One region of the Paenibacillus sp. 01T443 genome, then DNA from elsewhere that is predicted to be linked to it. Evidence: riboswitches for the same ligand, from Rfam matches in the RefSeq annotation. Region 1 holds a riboswitch; the other holds the start of a gene.
The links. A riboswitch is a leader RNA that binds a small molecule or an ion and turns the genes downstream of it on or off. The one in region 1 is predicted to bind cyclic di-GMP.
Positions count from the first base shown of each region.

Region 1 (3,373 bases):
GATTTGCGCCAGAAAACGATGGATCTCCTGCTCCGATAAACCGATTCCGTTGTCATGAACGGCTATCGTGCGCGAAGCGTATAGCTCCACGCTTACGCGGGCATCAAAGCGATGACCGAGCCGTTTGCGTGCGGTCACTGCATCTACGCCATTTTGAAGAAGCTCCCTTACGAATACGCCGGGATTTGCATATAAATGCTTCGATAGAAGCTCAATCATGCCTTGTAAATTAACTTGAAAATTCAATTCGCTCATTTTATCTCCTATGGACGTTATGTCATTGATATAGATATCGGTAATACCTTTCGTTTTATTTCGTCATATTGCAGATTTATCCTTTTTTTCTTTATGAAGTAGCAGGCAGAAATAGCAACAAAGGACGATCAGCTCACGGCTAATCGTCCTTTATATGGTTATTTTGTTTATAACTTAAATACAGACGCCTTTTCCTTCAAATCCTGCGAGGAGCCTGTCAGCTTCTCTGCAAGCGTACGCAGCTCATCTGAAATATCATTTTGCTTAACGGACAGCTCACTCATATGCTCCATCTTTCCATTAACATCCGATGAAGTATTAAGAAGCTTGTCGACCGCTGATACAATGTGGGTCATACCGCTCGTAATTTCACTGATTGCCGTGGAGATTTCGCTCATTTGATCAGACAGCACGCTGCTTTGGGACTCCAATGCCTGAAACGTGCCGCTCGCCGTTTCCGAAGCCTGCCGCGTCGAATGAATCACATTCGAAAAGGTGCTGATCGTCCGGCTGCTTGCTGCTACATCACTTTGGATGAGTGATAATTCCTTCGTAATCTGCTTGGAAATGGAATCCGTTTGGCTGGACAACTTTCTAATTTCCTCTGCCACGACTGCAAAACCGCGGCCATGTTCGCCTGCTCTTGCCGATTCAATGGATGCGTTCAGCGACAGCAGATTCGTCTGGGTATTTAAATCTTGGATGCCATTCAAAAATTTCGATACATTATTATAACGGTCATTCATCGATTCGAACGCTTCCGTGAGCTTAGCGAACTGCTCAACGGTCTCGTTGACCATGGTTACGACTCCAGCCATCTGGTGGGAACCGTTCTGCGAGGACTGTTTCATTTGGCGCATATCATTGTTTATGTACTCGCTTGATGCAGCGATTTGCTCAGAGCTCGCGGAAATTTGCTCGGTTACCGCTGAAATGGATGATGCATCGTCATATTGGGAGAGCAATGCCTCTCGGCCTAGATCCACTTGGCCTTTCACATCTTCCGAAGCCTTACGGTTGCTGCCGATCATCGTATCCATATTGCGCGAAACATGCAGCACCGACTCGCTCACCTGAAGCGTCGCGCTTATCGTATCACGTAAATTGTCGCCCATTTCAGCTAAGGCTTGATCGATTTCTCCGAATTCATCGGTGCGTACGAGCTTCTCTTGACTTGTAAAATCATTACTGCCGTATGCACGAATACGACGTGTAATACCCGCAAGCCCCGTTTTGATGGATTGCGTAACGCTAAAAATCATGATGGCTGGCAGCACAGCGAGCAAAATTACATTGACGAGAACAATAATGTTTGCGCTGGATACATCCTGATTCAAATTGTTCTGAGTGATACTCGCGTCATGGGTTAAACGCTCGTGCATAGTGTCGTTCGAGTAGTTCAGAATGACCGTATATACGCTGATCAAATTACTAATTCGCAGTGATTTTTCTTCTGCCGTCAATCCAGTAATATCGGTATTCGTTTGCTGTAAATTGTCAAAGGCCAGGCGGATTACGCCGACTTGATTAGCATACAAGGGACCGTCTTCAACAGCCGGAGGGTATTTCTTATCCATTTCAATAAGCTGTTTTTCTAATTCTTCAATATTGGCTGGCAGGGTTTCCAAATCCTTCATGATCGCAGTTGCGTCGCTTTTGCCATTCTCGATCGCATCAACCATTAACAGCATTGCCTTCAGCAGTTTATTAGAGATGCCTTGATAATTGCGTTCCGCGCGGGACAACTGCTCTGAATCCTCAATTGATCCGGCAACCGAAACATTTTGAAAATAAATAAATATGCCGGAACCTACATTAAAAAGAGTAATGATTGCTGTAATAACCAATAACCTGGCCGTTATTTTCCTCATTCTCAGTTTCTTTGACAGCTTGCCCATCTTGCCCGTTCTCCCCAACCATGCCTTTAAATCCATCCGTCTTTCTCTCCTCGGTCTCTCTAAAAAAGCAAAAAAGCTACCCAGCCACAGGAGGCGGATAGCTTTTTTAGCTTTATATCCTTCCGGCGGTCTGGCAGCCATAGCACATACACCTTAGGCCCATAACTTTGCGTCCTTGCCTTTCGGCAAGTTTGCCATTTTCAGATTGTCTATGTTTGTATTTACAACATAAACCAGTATAGGACATATCAGAGAGTCTGTACATACCTTTAGAACTAATTTATTCGGGACTTAGAAACAAAGTCGCATTACAATAACGTCTTGACAAGGAATGAAAATAGGACGTTTGTATCGAAATGACCGAGATCAGCAAAATATTGCGCACGGCCTCCCATTGATTCTCTGTTAGATTCGGCAGCCTGTTCGCAAATTGATTCGCTGACAAACGAATAGCCTGCTCCGTCAATAAATCCTGATGCGGATTTTCCTTCAAATGACCGGATATATCGAGAAGCTGATCGTTATTCGCATCCAGCTCTTCAAACATACTGGTATAAGATGCATATAATTCTAAAGGACCGACTAAATCATCCGTTTCGTCCTCTGGCTTCTTAAATACGATCTCAAATAGCTTGCGAATAGATTCAAAATCAAGATTTGACTTTAAATCATCAATAATGAACAATAACGCGGCTTGATTTAGAGAATATTTTTTCCCTGCCTTCGGACAATCGAAATAAGGTTTAAAATCTCGCTTTACCCAATTTTGCATGGATGTAATCGACAGATTGGAATATTCGATTAACTGGCCGAGCGCAGCAATCTCATGAAGCGAGAAGCCTTTCAGCTCATTGCCTTTTATAAGCTTCTCAATAATTGGAGGCAGCAGCGTAGACAGAAATGCAGGCAATCCCGCGCCCTTCTCCAAATCGTATTGATGAGTTTTTGTCCATGCGGCTTGCAGCACCTGCAGAGGCTTCTGATTATGCTTTCCATCTAAGGAGAGCAGCAAGCAAGCCATCTCTTTTCGAGTAAGCGTAAAGGACTCCATTTCCGTTCCTCCTCGCGCTTTCTTCATACGTTCTTATATTATAAGTTCATATGAACTCATCATATGCCGGAGAATGATACTTGTAAAGGCTCGAAAATCAATGAGAATAAGCTTTTCCATCTCGTAAAATCGCTCTAAAAGCGCATAAAAGGCTGTTACCGTTGGATAC
Region 1 is NZ_JBFTPE010000008.1:444,824-448,196, forward strand. It holds gene AC1DLI_RS15935 (HSP90 family protein) at 1-255, opposite strand, end outside; gene AC1DLI_RS15940 (methyl-accepting chemotaxis protein) at 423-2,189, opposite strand; cyclic di-GMP riboswitch class I at 2,275-2,359, opposite strand; gene AC1DLI_RS15945 (DUF1836 domain-containing protein) at 2,434-3,204, opposite strand.

Region 2 (3,373 bases), on a different contig from region 1:
CGTAAAGGTTATCATTCTATCTATTCATGATGATGAGAGCTATGTGTTTGAAACGCTTCGAAAAGGGGCAACCGGCTATTTGCTGAAGGATATGGAGGCTGAATCGCTGATTAATGCTATTCGCTCCGTCGTTCAAGGCCATGCCTACATCCATCCTAAAGTAACTGGCAAGCTGATCAATCAGCTTCGCCGTATGACTTATTTAGACGAGATGGGAATCGTTTCAGGCGCAGCAGCCGCCCAAGAGCCGGGAGTGAAATTCGTTGCAGGCGATGAGAGCCCGTTAACACGCCGTGAGGCGGAGGTTCTTAGATTAATGGCCGAGGGCAAAAGCAATAAGCTGATTGGGGAGTTTTTGTTTATCAGCGAAAAAACGGTAAAAAACCATGTGAGCAGCATTTTGCAAAAGATGGAAGTAGACGACCGTACTCAAGCCGTTATTCAGTCCATTAAATATGGCTGGGTGACCTTGTAATCATTATTAATTGCAGAGCAAAATCCCGTATCTTCTGATGCGGGATTTTTTTGTATATAAGAATACAAGAAAATGATGCTAAACCACAGTGAATGAGAAGCACTCCGAGGCTGCTCATAACGCAGCGCCGGAGCACGAGGGAAAGAGACTTTATTTTCTTTGTCTTTGCTTACGAAGCGAGATAAAGCCGGCTGTAAGCGCAAAGGCACCGATTAAATAATAAGGAGTCGGGCTGGAATCGCCGGTTTTCGGAAGCGTAGCCAGCGGAACTTGCTCATCCTGGGAATCGATAACGGTATCAACTTCGGAATCGATCTCTCCGCCTATGCCTCCGATTGGGGGTTCCTCATCGTCAATTTCAATTAAGGGCGTTACTTCGGGCGATGGCGAGACGGTCGGTGATGAGGTTGCTGTTGTAGTAGGCGTCACAGTAGGCGTAGACGATGGTGTGGTTTCAGGTGTAGATGAAGGCGTAGACGATGGTGTCGTTTCAGGTGTAGATGAAGGAGTGGACGATGGTGTGGTTTCAGGTGTAGATGAAGGCGTAGACGATGGTGTCGTTTCAGGCGTAGATGAAGGTGTAGACGATGGTGTCGTTTCAGGTGTAGATGAAGGCGTAGACGATGGTGTCGTTTCAGGTGTAGATGAAGGTGTAGACGATGGTGTGGATTCAGGTGTAGATGAAGGTGTAGATGATGGTGTGGTTTCAGGTGTAGATGTAGGTGTTGGCGTTGGTGTAGGAGTCGGTGTTGGCGTCGGCTCCGTGCAAGTGTTTTGAAGCTTTAGCTTCCAGGCTTTAATTTTGTCGCCGTGGGCGCCAACGCCTAACTGGGTAATCAGATCACCGCTATAAATGTCCAGCTGATAAGGAAGACATACCGGAATGTCAATGGTGATGGAATAGCTGCCAGCCTTCGGATATACAATGGACGGCCCATCAAAATACACTTGTTTGAGGTAAGGTATTGTCGTATCGCCTGGACCTGGAGTCCAGTCAGCAGGGCCCGCATAGGAGGAGAAGCTTACTCTTACGCAATCCTGTGTGGTCCTAAAGGACGCAGTCGCCGTGCCGTCGCCATTGTCTACGATATTGGTTTGGTTTGCTAAGACATGATCCCGGTTGGATGAGTAGCTCTCGCAGGTGTTCTCAATTAAGGGGTCTGCTAAAGTCGCACCTCCATTATCCTGACCTTCGGCCATAACAAGAGAACCAAGCGCTAAGGAAAAAATCAAGATCAGGGCCATGCTTAAAGAAAGCTGCTTTTTAAAATAACGCATCATTCACTCTCCTCTTAGATAGGTAGTGGGTTCTAAGAGGGCCGGTTACACTATTAGCTCCATATAATCCAAGTGTCCATATGCAGATTATACTTCATCGCTTCCCTAGCTATTCTGAAAATGTGTAAGACGCCGCTTCCTTTCCATTCGCGTGCATATCTTATATATGCAAGGATACGTAGTAAAATGATAACATATATTGTAAATTGCTCAAGGGTGTTTCTTTGTCGGAATTTGACTATTAATAATCGAGAGAAAAGACCTTTTTGATACAACATACATTTTTCGCCTTGTCCTCCCATTGCGGAACCAGTGGGCTCTTCCTAGCATATAGTGTCACAAAGAGGAGGTGGCCGCCATGTTTGAGCTTCTACTTTTGGTTATTGGCATTTATGCCGTGGCTGCATTGTCGGTGCATCTGGCTTATCGGATTCGGCGAGGAAGGCAGCAATCCAGCAAACATTACGTACTTGTTGCGGGCGTTCGGCAAAAAAATATGGAATGGTATGTGCGCTCGTTGTTTTCTTTTTCGCGGCGGATGGGCAAGGATGTTCGGTTGACGATTGTCGACCACGGGGTAACGGATGAAACGCTTGCTATTGTTGAGCGCTTATCGAGAGACGGCAAGGAAGTCAGGGTGCATGCCAAAGGGTCGGAACCTCTAACCGAAAACGAGGATAGTAAGCGTTCGCAAACGAAAGCTGTGGATGGTACCCAACTGCTGTGGCTGCTTCAGGCAGAAGGAATCGTATCGAATGCAGACCACGCGGTGCTGATTGATTTGCAAAACCCGTCGGATTTGTCGAAAATGCCATTTTAGTATATAATTTGCCGTAATTGAATATTCGGAGTGAAGCACACTCAATGACGCATTCTGCGTGGTTGGGTGTGCTTTTTTTTATATATAAGACTTTATAAGTTTTTACTTATAAATCTGCTTATATATCTCCGCGAAACGAGCTTTTGCCGACAAAAGACGGCTACAGCCGTTTATGCTTGTGTTCATTTATAAGAATTTATACGTTTCGTTTATAAATGAAAAGCGCCGGATGATGAAGGAACAGAGGGGGAAGGAAGATGAAGGCTCAGGTGTATGTTGTAAAGGTACGCGGATGCTGGCAGGCACGCGCGACGATTCAAGCAGCTCTGGATAAGCATTTCTGGATGAACGGCGATTTCGGTGAGGCGGGCTGTCTGAATGAGAAAACTGCGGATACAGGCTGGCTGCTGCTTGAAGCGCTGCCGCTTGGTGATGCTTGCCTTGTGGTGGAGCTTTGGGAAGCAGCGATGAAGCGAAAACGCGGGAAAATCGTGCATTTAGAGCAGTATATCTTCGATGAGGGAAGGTCGGATATCGGCTGCGATGCGTTGGAGCTGCTGATGGCTTGTGCGAAGGAGGCGAAGAGAAATGCGCAAAATGAAGAAGGGACAGCAGGTTCTGGCCAGTGGTGGCGGATTGGAAGCCGGACAAAGCGGCAAACGGGGCTGGGCATAGAGGGTTTGCTAGGTTTGGCTGAGCGGTGGGATCGGCCAAAGGGGGAGATCAAAAGCGCAGCGGAGCTGGGAGAAACCACGGCTGGAACTAAGCGTGCAGCGGAGCTGAGAGAAATCGCGGCGGGG
Region 2 is NZ_JBFTPE010000004.1:73,362-76,734, reverse strand. It holds gene AC1DLI_RS06540 (response regulator) at 1-475, shown strand, start outside; gene AC1DLI_RS06535 (LPXTG cell wall anchor domain-containing protein) at 626-1,753, opposite strand; cyclic di-GMP riboswitch class II at 1,784-1,867, opposite strand; gene AC1DLI_RS06530 (hypothetical protein) at 2,112-2,573, shown strand; gene AC1DLI_RS06525 (ATP-dependent helicase ComFA) at 2,831-3,373, shown strand, end outside.
Region 2: linked by a shared signal. The riboswitch ahead of AC1DLI_RS06535 (LPXTG cell wall anchor domain-containing protein) and the one ahead of AC1DLI_RS15940 (methyl-accepting chemotaxis protein) in region 1 are both predicted to bind cyclic di-GMP.